Regions from separate parts of the Streptomyces sp. NPDC003036 genome, predicted to be linked through region 2. Evidence: riboswitches for the same ligand, from Rfam matches in the RefSeq annotation. Region 2 holds a riboswitch; each other region holds the start of a gene.
What was found. Region 2 has a riboswitch for thiamine pyrophosphate ahead of ABZX67_RS08400 (thiamine ABC transporter substrate-binding protein). Riboswitches for the same ligand answer to the same signal wherever they lie in the genome.
Positions count from the first base shown of each region.

Region 1 (5,293 bases), on a different contig from region 2:
GTCACGGAGACGAAGCTCGGCGCCACCGCCTCGACCCGGCGCAGCGCGTTCCAGAGGTTCCGCTCGCCCTTCTCGGTCTTGGGCGCCCAGAACTCGAAGGAGTACGTCGTCTTGCCGGTCGCGAGCAGATCGCGCACGGTGTGGGCGCGATCTGTCCTGGTTGAGGGTGTGCCAAGGGCCATACGGGCAGGTTAACGACGGCGGGTCCGTCACCCAACCGGAGCAGGTGAATTCGTCCGTTTTGCCGGGTTGTTGTCCACCCATCGGACACATCGGGGCCCACGCCCCCTCGGACGACCCCTCGGCGGTCTCCGCTCGGACGGTCTGCTCGGACGACCGGCTCAGGCGGCCCGCTCGCGCACCCGCTTGGCCAGCGACGCCACCGCGGCCGCCGGGTCGTCGGCCTCGGTGATCGCCCGTACGACGACGATCCTGCGCGCACCGGCGTCCAGGACCTGGTCCAGGTTGTCCGCGTCGATGCCCCCGATCGCGAACCAGGGCCGCCGCTGGTCCAGCGACGCGGCGTACCGGACGAGGTCCAGCCCCGGCGCGTACCGCCCGGGCTTGGTGGGCGTCGGCCAGCACGGCCCGGTGCAGAAGTAGTCGACGCCGGGCTCGGCGACCGCCGCGTCGACCTCCGCCTCGCCGTGCGTGGAGCGGCCTATCAGCACCTCGCCACCGAGGATCGCTCGCGCGGCCGGGACCGGCAGGTCGCCCTGGCCCAGGTGCAGCACGTCGGAGCCGATGGCGTGCGCCACGTCGGCCCGGTCGTTCACCGCGAGCAGCTTGCCGTGGCGGCGGCAGGCGTCCGCGAACACCTCCAGGTGCTCCAGCTCCTCGCCGGCCTCCATGCCCTTGTCGCGCAGCTGGACGATGTCCACACCGGAGGCGAGCACGGCGTCGAGGAACTCGGGCAGGTCCCCCTGGCGCTTCCGGGCGTCCGTGCACAGGTACAGCCGGGCGTCGGACAGGAGCGCGCGTGCGGTGGCCATCAGAGGTTCCCCCCGTTGGTGCGGTGGTGTACGGACCGGCCGCGCGCGAGCGCGGGCCGGCCCGTACACCACCTGGTGTCGGTGTTCGTTCGGTTCGTCAGACGGCGAGCGCCTGGGCTCGGCGCTTCACCTCCGTGCCGCGATTCTCGCTGAGCGCCTGCGCGGGCGTGCCCGGCAGGGACGGGTCGGGGGTGAAGAGCCACTCCAGCATCTCTTCGTCGGTGAAGCCGTCGTCCCGCAGCAGCGTCAGGGTCCCGGAGAGGCCCTTGAGGACCTTGCCGTCCTTGATGAAGGCGGCAGGGACCTGCAGCGTCCGGTTCTCACCGCGGCGCACGGCGATCAGCTGGCCCTCCTTGACCAGCTGCCGCACGCGCGTCACCTCGACATCCAGCATTTCCGCGATGTCGGGCAGGTGGAGCCAGGCGGGGACGAGAGCATCGATCTTTGCGTCAATCTCGGTCACGGGACAAGCGTGCCATCCCGGACTGACACGCGGTACCCGGGCTGGGCCGAGGGCGCGTCGCAAGCGCCACGGAGCCACGGAAACAGCGAGACACGTCCTACGCCAGAGCCGCGGCCTTCAGGGGTACGGACGGGTCGGCGACCTGTTCCGCGTCGAGCGGTGTGCCCGCTTCGATCAGCTTGCGGCCCTGCGCCAGGTCCCGGGGGCGGCCGACCGCCAGCAGGGCGACCAGGACGTTCTCCCGCAGCCACGCGACGGACCAGGAGGCACCGGCCGGATCGCCGCGCCACACCATCGCGTCAGCGGCCCCGTGGTGGCCCGCGTACTGCACGAAGCGGCCGAACTGCTCGGACCAGAAGTACGGCACCGGGTCGTACGGGTGCGGCGCCTCGCCCACGATCCCGGCCGCGACCGTGCGCGGCCCCTGGAGGGCGTTGTCCCAGTGGTGGACCAGCAGCCGCTCGCCGTAGCGGGCGGAGGGGAAGGAGGCGCAGTCGCCGACGGCGTACACATCGGGCACGGAGGTGCGCAGGTGGTCGTCCGCGAGGACGGCGCCGGCGGTGCCGAGGGCGATGCCGGAGCCGGTCAGCCAGTCGGTGGCGGGCCGGGCGCCGATGCCGACGACCACCGCCCCGGCGGGCAGGATCCGGCCGTCCTCCAGGGCCACCTCGCCCGGTTCGACGTGCCCCACGCGCGCGTCGGTCAGGAGTTTGGCGCCGGCCTCCTCGTACCAGTCGGCCATCGGAGCGGCGACCTCGGCCGGCAGGGCGCCCGCCAGCGGCCGTTCCGCGGCCTCCACGACCGTCACCGCGCAGCCCGCCTCGAGGGCGGCCGTGGTGAACTCGGCACCGATCCAGCCGGCGCCGACGACCACGATGTCGTGCTGCGCGGCGAGGACGGGGCGCAGCCGCTCGGCGTCGTCGAGGGTGCGCAGCAGATGGACGCCGGGGACGCCCTCGGAGCCGGGCAGCGCCAGGGGCACGGCGCCGGTCGCGATGACCAGCACGTCGTAGGGAACGGGTCCCTCCTCCGTGTCGATCTCGTGCGCGAGGGGGCGTACGCCGGTCACGGACAGGCCCAGGCGCAGGTCGATGGAGAGGGCTTCGAAGTCGACCTCGAAGGCGGAGCCCTCCGCCGTGCCGAGCAGGACCGCCTTGGACAGCGGCGGGCGGTCGTACGGCTGGTGCGGCTCGGCGCCGATCAGCAGCACCGGCCCCGTGAAGCCCTGTTCGCGCAGGGCCACGGCGGTCTGTACACCGGCTATTCCGGCTCCGACGATGACGACGCGCCGCTCGGCCGCGGGCCGCTCTGTATGCATCTCTGTATGCATCCGCTCGCTCACGCGATCACCATACGTAGGTGACGCGATGTCGGGCCAGAGTGAAGACACCCTTACTGCCCGTTGAGCGGTCGGGTTAGGCTGGCCGCCGTAGAGCACTCGCGGGAGCCCGGACGCACCGGGCTGAGAGGGAGGCTGGACGGCCTCCGACCGTACGAACCTGATCCGGGTCATGCCGGCGAAGGGAGGGGCTGGACGCCCATGCATCCACGTGGATCGACACGTACGGGATCGACACGTACAGGCTCGGCTGTCTCGGATGTCCTCGTCATCGGGGGCGGGATCATCGGCCTGGTCACGGCCTGGCGGGCGGCGCGGCGGGGGCTGCGCACCGCCGTCGTCGACCCCGAGCCGGGCGGCGGGGCCGCCCAGGTCGCGGCGGGCATGCTCGCCGCGGTCACCGAGCTCCACTACGGCGAGGAGACGCTCCTCGCCCTCAACCTCGCGTCGGCGCGCCGCTACCCGGACTTCGTCGCCGAGCTCCGGGACGCGTCGGGCGGCCTCGACGTCGGCTACCGCGCGTGCGGCACGCTGGCCGTCGCGCTGGACGCCGACGACCGCGCCCATCTGCGTGAGCTGCACGCGCTGCAGAGCCGCTGCGGCCTGGACTCCGAGTGGCTCAACGGCCGCGAGTGCCGCCGTCTGGAGCCCATGCTGGCGCCCGGCGTACGCGGCGGGCTGCGGGTGGACGGCGACCACCAGGTCGATCCGCGGCGGCTCGCGGCGGCCCTGGTCGCCGCGTGCGAGCGGGCCGGGGTGGTCTTCCACCGCGGCTGGGCGGACCGGCTGACGGTGGTGCGGGAGCGGGCCGCCGGGGCGGTCTTGAAGGACGGCACGGAACTCGCCGCCGATCAGGTGGTGCTGGCCGCGGGGAGCCTCAGCGGCCGGCTCGGCGGCGTACCGGACGATGTGCTTCCGCCGGTACGGCCCGTCAAGGGGCAGGTGCTGCGTCTGACGGTGCCGCGCGCGTACGCGCCGTTCCTCTCCCGGACGGTGCGGGCGGTGGTACGCGGCAGCCATGTCTACCTCGTGCCGCGTGAGAACGGCGAGCTGGTCGTCGGCGCCACGAGCGAGGAGCTCGGCTGGGACACCACGGTCACCGCGGGCGGGGTCTACGAGCTGCTGCGCGACGCGCACGAGCTGGTGCCGGGGATCACCGAGCTGCCGCTGACCGAGACCCGCGCGGGGCTGCGCCCGGGCTCGCCCGACAACGCGCCGCTGCTGGGCCCGAGCGCCCTGCCGGGGCTGCACCTGGCGACCGGGCACTACCGCAACGGGGTGCTGCTGACGCCGGTCACCGGGGACGTGATGGCCGAGGTGCTGGTGAGCGGTGAGCTGCCGGAGCAGGCGCGTCCGTTCGCCCCGGACCGCTTCTCCGCGGCCCCCTCCTCTGCCTCTTCCGCCCCCTCTTCCGTCTCTTCCGTCTCTCCGGTTGGAGTGTCATGAACGTCTCCGTGAACGGCGAGGCCCGCGAGCTCGCCGCCCCGACCACGCTCGACGCGCTGGTCGCCACCCTCACCACCGCGCCGTCCGGTGTCGCCGCCGCCGTCAACGAGACCGTCGTCCCGCGCAGCCAGTGGGCCGGGACGCTGCTCGGCGACGGCGACCGCGTCGAGGTCCTGACCGCGGTCCAGGGGGGCTGAACCATGGCGGACGACCGTCTCACCATCGCCGGGACCGCCTTCGACTCCCGGCTGATCATGGGTACGGGCGGGGCGCCCAGCCTCGACGTACTGGAACGCGCCCTCGCCGCCAGCGGCACCGAGCTGACGACCGTGGCGATGCGCCGGCTCGACCCGACCGTCCGGGGCTCGGTCCTGTCCGTCCTCGACAAGCTGGGCATCCGCGTCCTGCCGAACACCGCGGGCTGCTTCACCGCGGGCGAGGCGGTCCTGACGGCCCGACTCGCGCGGGAGGCGCTCGGCACGGACTGGATCAAGCTGGAGGTGGTGGCCGACGAGCGGACGCTGCTGCCCGATCCCGTCGAGCTGCTCGACGCGGCCGAGACGCTGGTCGACGACGGCTTCACGGTCCTGCCGTACACCAACGACGACCCGGTGCTCGCGCGCAAGCTGGAGGACGTCGGCTGTGCGGCGATCATGCCGCTCGGCTCGCCGATCGGCTCGGGGCTCGGCATCCGCAACCCGCACAACTTCCAGCTGATCGTGGAGCACGCGCGCGTGCCGGTGATCCTGGACGCGGGCGCCGGTACGGCATCCGACGCGGCGCTCGCCATGGAGCTCGGCTGCTCGGCGGTGATGCTGGCCTCGGCGGTGACGCGGGCGCAGGAGCCGGTGCTGATGGCCGAGGCGATGCGCCACGCGGTCGAGGCGGGCCGCCTCGCGTACCGCGCCGGGAGGATCCCGCGCCGGCACTTCGCGGAGGCGTCGTCCCCGCTGGAGGGGCGCGCGGTCCTGGACCCGGAGCGGCCGGCGTTCTGACGTGCGCGTGTGACACCGCCGGGCCCGCGGGCCCTCGGCGGTGTCACAGCTCGGCTGC
Region 1 is NZ_JBEXNO010000057.1:9,395-14,687, forward strand. Features, by position in the region: gene metF (methylenetetrahydrofolate reductase [NAD(P)H]) at 1-182, opposite strand, end outside; gene thiE (thiamine phosphate synthase) at 342-992, opposite strand; gene ABZX67_RS30400 (Rv2175c family DNA-binding protein) at 1,090-1,455, opposite strand; gene ABZX67_RS30405 (FAD-dependent oxidoreductase) at 1,553-2,773, opposite strand; TPP riboswitch at 2,886-2,998, shown strand; gene thiO (glycine oxidase ThiO) at 2,996-4,240, shown strand; gene thiS (sulfur carrier protein ThiS) at 4,237-4,437, shown strand; gene ABZX67_RS30420 (thiazole synthase) at 4,441-5,235, shown strand.
Region 1: it holds a riboswitch for thiamine pyrophosphate, as region 2 does, so the genes downstream of both, thiO (glycine oxidase ThiO) here and ABZX67_RS08400 (thiamine ABC transporter substrate-binding protein) in region 2, are expected to answer to the same signal.

Region 2 (5,293 bases):
CGAGCCGCCCGAACAGGTGCCGCAGCTCCACCACGAGCCGCTCCCGCAGCCCCCGGTCCAGCTGCCCCAGCGGCTCGTCGAGCATGAGCAGCCGCGGGCTGGGCGCCAGCGCCCGGGCGAGGGCCACGCGCTGCTGCTCGCCGCCGGAGAGGGCGGCCACCGCCCGGCGCTCGGCGCCCGGCAGGCCCACCAGCTCCAGCAGCTCGGTCACGCGCGCGGCCTGTTCCGGCTTGGCGGCGCCGCGCATGCGCAGCCCGAAGGCGACGTTTCCGGCGACGTCCCGCTGCGGGAAGAGCTGGTGGTCCTGGAACATCAGCCCGACGCCGCGCCGGTGGACCGGCACGCCCGCCTGGTCCGCGCCGTTTAGCAGCACCCGGCCGCCGTCCACGGGCTGGAGCCCGGCGACGACCCGCAGCAGGGTCGACTTGCCGCTGCCGCTCGGGCCGAGCACGCACACGATCTCGTGGTCGGCGACCGCCAGGTCCACCGCGTCGAGGGCGGAGCGGGCCCCGAAGCGTACGGTCACGCCGTCAAGGCGCAGCATGGTCAGAACTCCCCGGAGCGGTTGACACGGATACGTTCGAGCAGCAGCAGCGCCACGGCGCACACCACCATCAGGATCGTCGACAGGGCCATGGCCTGTCCGTAGGTGAGCTCCCCGGGCCGGCCGAGGAGCCGGGCGACGGCCACCGGCAGCGTCGGGTTGTCGGGCCGCGCGATGAAGACGGTCGCGCCGAACTCGCCCAGCGACACCGCGAACGCGAACCCGGCCGCCACCAGCAGCGCCCGACGCACCAGCGGCAGGTCCACCTCGCGCCACACGCGCCACGGCGACGCCCCGAGCACGGCCGCCGCCTCCCGCAGCCGCTCGTCCACGGCCCGCAGCACCGGCAGCATGGTCCGTACGACGAAGGGCACGCCGACGAGGGCCTGGGCCAGCGGCACCAGGATCCACGACGAGCGCAGGTCGAGCGGCGGCTCGTCCAGCGTGATGAGGAAGCCGAAGCCGACGGTGACGGCGGACACGCCGAGCGGCAGCATCAGCAGCGCGTCGAAGCCGCGCACCAGCCGGCCGGCCCGCCGGGTGAGCGCCGCGGCCGCGAGCCCCCCGACGGTCAGCGCGATCGCGGTGGCGGCGAGCGCGTACTCCAGCGAGTTCCCGATCGCCTCGACCGGCGGCACGAGGAAGGTCCCGCCGCCCGCGTCGGCGTCCCCGAGCGTCCGGTAGTAACCGAGCCCCCCGTCGAAGGAACGCTGCACGAGCACGGCGAGCGGCAGTACGAGCAGCAGCACGATCGTCACGAGGACGGTGCCCAGCAGCGCCCACTGCCCGGCACCGCGCGGCCTCCGCGCGGTCATGGCGGCGTCCACCAGCTTCAGCGCGGTCTCCCGCCTGCGTACCGTCCGGGCGTGCACGGCGAGGACGGCGCCGACGGCCGCGAACTGCACCAGCGTGAGCACGGCCGCCGTCTCCAGGTCGAGCAGCTGCGCGGTCTGGCGGTAGATCTCCGCCTCCAGCGTGGCGTACGCGGGCCCGCCGAGGATCTGTACGACGCCGAAGGAGGTGTACGTGAAGAGGAAGACCATCAGGGCGGCGGCGGCCACCGCGGGCGCGAGCGCGGGCAGGGTCACCCGCCGCCACGCCCCGAAACGGGAGGCGCCGAGCACCCGCGCGGCCTCCTCCTGGCGCGGGTCGAGCTGCGCCCACAGGCCGCCGACCGTACGGACGACGACGGCGTAGTTGAAGAAGACGTGCGCCAGCAGGATCGCCCACACGGTGGTGTCCAGCCGCACGCCCCACAGCTCGTCCAGGAGCCCTCCCCGCCCGACGAGCGCGAGGAACGCCGTGCCGACGACGACGGTCGGCAGCACGAACGGCACGGTGACGACCGCCCGCAGCACCCCCTTGCCGCGGAAGTCGAAGCGGGCGAAGACGTACGCGCCGGGCAGCGCGACCAGCAACGTCAGCGCGGTGGAGGCGAGCGCCTGCCAGGTGGTGAACCAGAGCACGTCCAGGATGTCCGGGCGGCCCAGCACCTCGCCGAGCCGCCCGAACCGCCAGGCGCCGTCCTCCGCCCGCAGGCCCCGGCCGACGATCGCGGCGACGGGGTAGGCGAAGAAGAGGGCGAAGAACGCCACAGGCAGGACCATGAGCCCCGCCCGCAGCGCGCCGCGCTTGAGGGGGTCGCGGGAGGCGCCTACTTCAGGACGAGCGAGGACCACGACCGGATCCACCCGTCACGCTTCTCGGCGATCTTCTCGGGGGCGACGGTGTGCGGCTTGTCCACCGTCACGCCGTGCTGGGAGAAGAGCTCCGGCAGCGCCGCGTCCTTGGCGACCGGGTTCACGAACATCTGGAGCGGCATGTCGTCCTGGAACTTCTTGCCGATCATGAAGTCGATCAGGGCCTTGCCGCCCTCCGGGTTCTTCGCCCCCGTCAGCAGGCCGGCGAACTCGATCTGGCGGAAGCAGGTGCCGGTGGAGACCCCGGTCGGCGCCTCGGCCGGCTGCGGGTCGGCGTAGAGCACCTCGACCGGCGGGCTGGAGGCGTACGAGACGACGAGCGGCCGGTCGCCCTTGGCCTGCTTGCCGCCGGCCGAGCCGGAGAACTCCTGGTTGTAGGCGAGCTCCCAGCTGTCGACGACCTTGACGCCGTTGGCCTTCAGCTTCTTCCAGTAGTCCTGCCAGCCCTCATCGCCGTACTGGGCGGCCGTGCCGAGCAGGAAGCCGAGGCCGGGCGAGGAGCGCTCCGGGTTCTCGACCACGAGGAGGTCCTTGTACTGCGGCTTGGCGAGGTCGTCGAAGGTCTGCGGCGGCGCGAGCTTCTTGTCCGCGAAGTACTTCTTGTCGTAGTTGACGCAGATGTCGCCGGTGTCGACGGGCGTGACGCGGTGCTTGTCCTTGTCGAGCTGTACGTCGGCGGGGACCCGGTCCAGGCCCTTGGCCTCGTACGGCTCGAAGAGGCCGTTGTCGAGGGCGCGCGAGAGCAGGGTGTTGTCGACGCCGAAGAAGACGTCCCCCTGCGGGGCGCCCTTGGTGAGGATCGCCTTGTTGACGGCCTCGCCGGCGTCGCCGCTCTTCAGCACCTTGACGGTGTAGCCGGTCTCCTTGGTGAACTCCTTCAGGACCTCCTTGGAGGCGTTGAAGGAGTCGTGGCTGACGAGCGTCACGGTCTTCGACTTCGTACCGCCGCCGTCGGACGCCTTGTCCGAGCCGCCGTCGCCGCAGGCGGTGAGCGTCGTGACGCCCAGCGCGGCGGCGAGGGCGCCGACCGTGATCTTCTTGGTGGTGCTCACTGAGATTCCTCCTGGGGGTGTCCAGGAAGAGACGCGGCCCCGCCCACCCCTCGAAGGGATGGGCAGGGCGCAACAGCTCGAGTAACGACCGAACTTCCTACCCAGAATGACCTGGGCGAGGTTCAGAGGGTCTGCAGCCTGACGGTGCTGCACTCTCAGCGCTGTGGCGCTCCCCTGTCGGAATATGCAGATGTGTTCGAGCTCAGAGTACAAGCTCAGCGTTCGGCGGCCGCGAGCTGTCCACAGGCGCCGTCGATCTCCTGCCCGCGGGTGTCACGGACGGTGACCGGTACGCCGTGGGCGGCGATCGCCTCGACGAACGCCTTCTCGTCCTCGGGGCGCGAGGCGGTCCACTTCGAGCCGGGGGTCGGGTTCAGCGGGATGAGGTTGACGTGGACGCGCTTGCCCTTGAGGAGGCGACCCAGCAGGTCGCCGCGCCAGGCCTGGTCGTTGATGTCGCGGATGAGGGCGTACTCGATGGACACGCGGCGGCCGGACTTCTCGGCGTACTCCCAGGCGGCGTCCAGCACCTCCCGGACCTTCCAGCGGGTGTTGACGGGGACCAGCGTGTCGCGCAGCTCGTCGTCGGGGGCGTGCAGCGAGACGGCGAGGCGGCACTTGAAGCCCTCGTCGGCGAAGCGCAGCATCGCGGGCACGAGGCCGACGGTCGAGACGGTGATGCCGCGCTGCGACAGGCCGAGGCCGTCGGGCTCGGGGTCGGTCAGCCGCCGGATGGCGCCCACGACCCGCTTGTAGTTGGCGAGCGGCTCGCCCATGCCCATGAAGACGATGTTGGAGAGGCGGGCGGGGCCTCCCGGCACCTCACCGTCCCTGAGCGCCCGCATGCCGTCGACGATCTGGTGCACGATCTCGGCGGTCGACAGGTTCCGGTCGAGGCCGGCCTGGCCGGTGGCGCAGAAGGGGCAGTTCATGCCGCAGCCCGCCTGCGACGAGATGCACATCGTCACGCGGTCCGGGTAGCGCATGAGGACCGATTCGACGAGCGTGCCGTCGTGCAGCCGCCACAGGGTCTTGCGGGTGGTGTCGTCGTCGCACGAGATGTGCCGTACGACGCTCATGAGGTCCGGCAGCAGCTCGGCGGCGAGCTTCTCGCGCGAGGCGGCCGGGATGTCGGTCCACTCGGCGGGGTCGTGCGCGTACCGCGCGAAGTAGTGCTGGGAGAGCTGCTTGGCGCGGAACGGCTTCTCGCCGATCGCGGCCACCGCTTCCTTGCGCTCGGCGGGCGTGAGGTCGGCGAGGTGCCGCGGCGGCTTCACGGCTCCGCGGGGCGCGACGAAGGTGAGCTCTCCCGGGGCGGGGCGTGGCATGACCTGGTACTCCTCAGTAAAGACGAGGCCGCGGGAGCTGAGCCGGGGGACCTCACCGGATGATCCCCGCGTGACGCCGCGGGGCCGAAAGGGCCCGCCGCCTCGATGCGACGAGCCCTTCCAGGGTAACCGGACGGCGGTTCGGCCTGTTCCTGTCAGCCGGCGCCGACGAACAGCACCAGCAGCAGCCACACCACCGGCGCCGTCGGCAGCAGCGAGTCCAGCCGGTCCATGATTCCGCCGTGACCCGGGAGCAGGGTGCCCATGTCCTTGATGCCCAGGTCCCGCTTGATCATCGACTCGCCGAGGTCGCCGAGCGTGGCGCTCACCGCGACCGCGAGGCCCAGCAGCAGGCCCTGCCACCAGGTGCCGCCATCGATGGCGAACTCCATGCACAGGGCGCCCGCCGCCATGGCGAACGCCACCGCGCCGACCAGGCCCTCGCGCGTCTTGCCGGGGCTGATGCGCGGCGCGAGCTTCCGCTTGCCGAAGCGCCAGCCGACCGCGTACGCGCCGGTGTCGCTGACCACGGTGAGCAGCAGGAAGGTGAGCACCCGCCACGAACCGTCGTCGGCGGTGAGCATCAGCGCCACGAAGGTCGCCAGGAACGGCACGTAGAAGGCGGCGAAGAGGCCGGCCGTGACGTCCTTGAGGTAGCCCTCGGGCGGT
Region 2 is NZ_JBEXNO010000008.1:115,550-120,842, forward strand. Features, by position in the region: gene ABZX67_RS08390 (ABC transporter ATP-binding protein) at 1-544, opposite strand, end outside; gene ABZX67_RS08395 (iron ABC transporter permease) at 547-2,151, opposite strand; gene ABZX67_RS08400 (thiamine ABC transporter substrate-binding protein) at 2,199-3,296, opposite strand; TPP riboswitch at 3,373-3,482, opposite strand; gene rlmN (23S rRNA (adenine(2503)-C(2))-methyltransferase RlmN) at 3,512-4,624, opposite strand; gene ABZX67_RS08410 (phosphatidate cytidylyltransferase) at 4,780-5,293, opposite strand, start outside.

Region 3 (5,293 bases), on a different contig from region 2:
ACACGCCCACCGAGCGCGACCTCCCGGTGATCAACCGAGGCGACACCGTGCAGGTCGCCACCGCCCCGCCGCCGGCTCCGGCCCCCCTCCCCGAGCAGGCCCCCGCCCCCGTCCCGGGCCCCGGCCCGCTGTACGTGGTCGGAGACGTCCACGGGTACCTCGACGAGCTGATCGCCGCGCTGCGCGAGCAGGGGCTCATCGACGCCGACGGGCACTGGTCCGCGGGCAACGCCCGCCTCTGGTTCCTCGGCGACTTCACCGACCGGGGCCCCGACGGCATCGGCGTCATCGACCTCGTCATGCGGCTGTCCGCCGAGGCCGCGGCTGCCGGCGGCTACTGCAAGGCCCTGATGGGCAACCACGAGCTGCTGCTGATCGGCGCCAAGCGGTTCGGCGACACCCCGGTCAACTCCGGCGCGGGCACCGCCACCTTCCAGGCCGCCTGGCTCCTCAACGGCGGCCAGAAGAGCGACATGGACCGGCTCCAGGACGTCCACCTCCAGTGGATGTCCCGGCTGGACGCGATCGTCGAGGAGGACGGCCACCTGCTGCTCCACTCCGACACCACCGCCTACCTGGAGTACGGCTCCACCATCGAGGACGTCAACGACACCGTCCACGAGATCCTCACCCGCAACGACGCCGACGAGTGCTGGGACCTGTTCCGCAAGCTCACCAAGCGCTTCGCCTTCCGGGACGAGGGCGGCCCCATGGCCGTACGCGAGCTGCTGGCGGCCTACGGCGGACAGCGCATCGTCCACGGCCACAGCCCGATCCCGTACCTGCTCGGGGAAGTCGGCTCCGAGGACGGCGAGGACGGCGGCGGCCCGTCCGTCGAGGGGCCGCACGTGTACGCGGACGGGCTCGCGATCGCCATGGACGGCGGGGTGACCATGGCCGGAAAGCTGCTGGTCGTTCAGCTCCCCTTGTACAACTGAGCCATAACTCGTCCCGAGCCGGACCAGCGTTTTCCGGAATTCCTCTGTCACCCCCCGCCATAACCGCTCTACCATCGGGTTATCCGTAGCAGGCTCTCCTCCGTTTCCGCCCAACTGCCCGTTCTACGCGGGCAAACCGGCCCTACGGAGCATCGGGGGATGCACATGAACAGCGCTCCGCACCTGCTGACCGAGGACCGCTCCGAGTACGAGCGCCTCCTCGACGAGGCACTGCGCAACGCGCACGAACGTCCGGAACTCGCCGCGATCGGGCAGCGGCTGAACGCCGAACAGCTGCGCACCATGGCCCTGAACGCGACGGCGCTCATCACCGCGGCCGCCGCCGCCGAGTACGACCACTTCGTGAAGGTGCGCGAGGAGTCGCGTACGCCCACGCGCCTGTCCGCCATCGACTCCCTGCTGTCCGGCTCCGACGACGAGTCGGCGGACGGCCCGGGCGCCGGGCTCGGTGTCGTCGTCACCGTGCTCGCACCGGTGCTCGCCGGCACCGCCGCGCTCATCTTCCTGCTCGTCGGCTATCTGCTCATGGCCCTCGACCCGGCGCCGTCGTTCGCGAAGCCGCTGCTCACCGCCGGGTGGTTCTTCGCCGGCGTCACGGCGCTCGGCATTCTGGTCGCCGCCGTCGGCCTGCTGGTCACGGCCCTGCGCAACAGCTCGACGCAGGTGTCCGCCCAGGAGCCCGGAGGTGAACTGCCGGACGAGATCGGCCGGGCGCGAGAGGCATGGCGGCATGCCCTCCTGGAGCGGGGCATCTTGCCGTTCCTGCGCGACGCCCTGGCCGACCCGAGCGCCGACCCGACCTCCGGCGTCCCGCCGCGCCCGCTCGGGCGGATCCCGAAGGTCGGTTACAGCGGGCCGGACTTCTCCAGCCCGAGCGAGGGCGGTTCGGCGTCGCGGCCGGCCTTCACCAGCCCGGACTTCACCAGCCCCGACTTCGCCGGGCCGGAGTTCGGGAGCCGGGACTTCGGCGGCCCCGAGCACCGGTCGGAATGACCGGTGCACCGGGGCGTGTGTTTCACGTGAAACATCCGTTCGCACCCGCGTGAGCGGGTCCGCGGTGTCAGTCCGCCAGCGGCAGGTAGACCCGGTTCCCGGCGGCGGCGAACTCCGCCGACTTCTCCGCCATCCCCGCCTCGATCTCGTCCTGCTTGAGATCCCCGCCGTGCTCCCGCCGGATGTCCTGCGAGATCTTCATCGAGCAGAACTTCGGACCGCACATCGAGCAGAAGTGCGCGGTCTTCGCCGGCTCGGCGGGCAGCGTCTCGTCGTGGAACTCCCGCGCCGTGTCCGGGTCGAGGGCCAGGTTGAACTGGTCCTCCCACCGGAACTCGAACCGCGCGTCCGACAGCGCGTCGTCCCACTCCTGCGCGCCCGGGTGCCCCTTGGCCAGGTCCGCCGCGTGCGCGGCGATCTTGTACGTGATGACACCGGTCTTCACGTCGTCCCGGTTCGGAAGGCCGAGGTGCTCCTTCGGCGTGACGTAGCAGAGCATCGCGGTGCCCCACCAGGCGATCATCGCGGCGCCGATACCCGAGGTGATGTGGTCGTAGGCGGGCGCCACGTCGGTGGTCAGCGGGCCGAGCGTGTAGAACGGCGCCTCCTCGCAGATCTCCTGCTGGAGGTCGATGTTCTCCTTGATCTTGTGCATCGGGACATGGCCCGGGCCCTCGATCATCGTCTGGACGTTGTGCCGCTTGGCGATCTGGTTCAGCTCGCCGAGCGTCCGCAGCTCCGCGAACTGCGCCTCGTCGTTGGCGTCCGCGATCGAGCCGGGCCGCAGGCCGTCACCGAGCGAGAACGTCACGTCGTACGCGGCGAGGATCTCGCAGAGCTCCTCGAAGTTCTCGTACAGGAACGACTCCTTGTGGTGCGCCAGGCACCACGCGGCCATGATGGAGCCGCCGCGTGAGACGATGCCGGTCTTGCGGCGCGCCGTCAGCGGCACGTACCGCAGGAGCACGCCGGCGTGGACGGTCATGTAGTCGACGCCCTGCTCGGCCTGCTCGATGACCGTGTCCTTGTAGATGTCCCAGGTCAGTTCCTCGGCCCTGCCGTCGACCTTCTCCAGCGCCTGGTAGAGCGGCACGGTGCCGATCGGGACGGGCGAGTTGCGCAGCACCCACTCGCGGGTGGTGTGGATGTTGCGGCCGGTGGAGAGGTCCATGACCGTGTCGGCACCCCAGCGGGTGGCCCAGGTCATCTTCTCCACCTCCTCCTCGATGGACGAGGTGACCGCGGAGTTGCCGATGTTGGCGTTGACCTTCACCAGGAACCGCTTGCCGATGATCATCGGCTCGATCTCCGGGTGGTTGACGTTCGCCGGCAGCACCGCGCGGCCCGCCGCGATCTCCTCGCGGACGACCTCCGGGGATACGTTCTCGCGGATCGCGACGTACTCCATCTCCGGCGTGATCTCGCCACGGCGGGCGTACGCGAGCTGCGTCACCGCCTGTCCGTCACGGCCCCGGCGGGGCTGGCGCGGACGGCCCGGGAAGACGGCGTCGAGGTTGCGCAGCCCGCCGCGCGGCGAGGTGTGCTTGATCCCGTCGTCCTCGGGGCGCACCGGGCGGCCGGCGTACTCCTCGGTGTCGCCGCGCCCGATGATCCAGTTCTCCCGCAGCGGTGGCAGGCCGCGGCGTACGTCGGTCTCGACATTCGGATCGGTGTACGGCCCTGACGTGTCGTACAGCGTCACGTCCTTGCCGTTGGTGAGGTGCACCTTGCGGACCGGCACACGGAGGTCGGGGCGCGAGCCCTCGAGGTACCCCTTGTGCCATCCGATGGACTTCCCGGCCTCGTCGTTCTGGTTCGAGGCAGGCGTGCGTGCGTCCTGAACGGTCATCGTGACCTACTCCCTACGCCGGCATTACCCGGTAACAGGTTCGGCGGTCGACGCAGCGTTTCCCGTACGTCTCGTACGGAGATCAGCGCCCTCTCAGCCCGGTGCTCCGAGCTCCCGCGTGTGCAAAGGTGTCACCACGCTAGCGTCCTTGCGGCCGCGCTGAACAGAGGGGGCCCCACGTTCTTGCGATGATCGGTCCGTGACTTCCTCGCACGAGACACCTGAGCCGGACCGGCACGCACTCGGTCATGCGCACGGCCATGCGCACAGCCACGGCCCTGCCGCGCCGGTCTCCCGGCATCTGCGCAAGGTCATCGCGGCCGTACTGATCCCCTTCGCCACGGCGGTCGTCGTCGGTCTCGCCATCTTGTGGCCAGGCGGCGCCCCGGCCCACGAACGCACCGGTGTGGGCTTCGACCGGCAGACCGAGCAAGGCACGGTCGTCCGCGTCGAGCGGGTGGACTGCAAGGACGTGAACGCCGCTCAGGTCCCACCGACCGGTGACACGACGACACCCCAGGGGCGCGAGGCGGTCAACGCCCAGCAGGGCAAGTGCGCGAAGGCGACGGTCGAGGTCACCACGGGCGAGGACAAGGGCCGCACGTTCGTCGAGGTGGTCCAGCCGGACTCGCCCCGCCAACTGGACGAAGGCCAGGGCGTCGTGGTGGCGTACGCGCCCGACGCCCCCCGCGATCTGCAGTACTCCGTCACGGACGTGGACCGCAGGATCCCGGTGGCGCTGCTCGCCGGCGTCTTCGCGCTGGCGGTGGTGGCCGTCGGCCGGATGCGCGGTCTGATGGCGCTGACCGCCCTCGCCTTGAGCTTCCTCGTCCTGACGCTCTTCATCCTCCCGGCGATCCTGCAGGGGTCCAACCCACTGGTCGTCGCGGTGGTGGGGTCGAGCGCGATCATGCTGATGGCGCTCTACCTGTGCCACGGCCTGACCGCGCGGACATCGGTGGCGGTGCTGGGCACGCTCATCTCACTGCTGCTGATCGGCCTGCTGGGCTCCGCTTTCATCGGCTGGGCGTCGCTCACCGGCAACACCGACGACTACACCGGCCTGATCCACGGGCTCTACCCGAACATCGACATGTCCGGTCTTCTGCTGGCCGGCGTGATCATCGGTTCGCTGGGCGTGCTCGACGATGTGACGGTGACCCAGACGTCAGCCGTGTGGGAACTGCACCAGGCGGACCCGTCGATGGGCCCGCGGGCGCTGTACCGGGCCGGTATCCGCATCGGCCGCGACCACATCGCCTCGGTGGTCAACACGCTGGTGCTGGCGTACGCGGGCGCGGCGCTCCCGCTGCTGCTGCTCTTCTCCATCGCGCAGAGCAGCGTGGGGACGGTCGCCAACAGCGAGATCGTGGCCCAGGAGATCGTACGGACGCTGGTCGGCTCGATCGGGCTGGTCGCCTCGGTGCCGGTCACCACCGCGCTGGCCGCGCTCGTCGTCTCCGCCGACCGGCCGGGCACCGCCGGAGGGACG
Region 3 is NZ_JBEXNO010000001.1:171,612-176,904, reverse strand. Features, by position in the region: gene ABZX67_RS00805 (metallophosphoesterase) at 1-938, shown strand, start outside; gene ABZX67_RS00800 (hypothetical protein) at 1,098-1,952, shown strand; gene thiC (phosphomethylpyrimidine synthase ThiC) at 2,020-3,801, opposite strand; TPP riboswitch at 3,795-3,929, opposite strand; gene ABZX67_RS00790 (YibE/F family protein) at 4,001-5,293, shown strand, end outside.
Region 3: it holds a riboswitch for thiamine pyrophosphate, as region 2 does, so the genes downstream of both, thiC (phosphomethylpyrimidine synthase ThiC) here and ABZX67_RS08400 (thiamine ABC transporter substrate-binding protein) in region 2, are expected to answer to the same signal.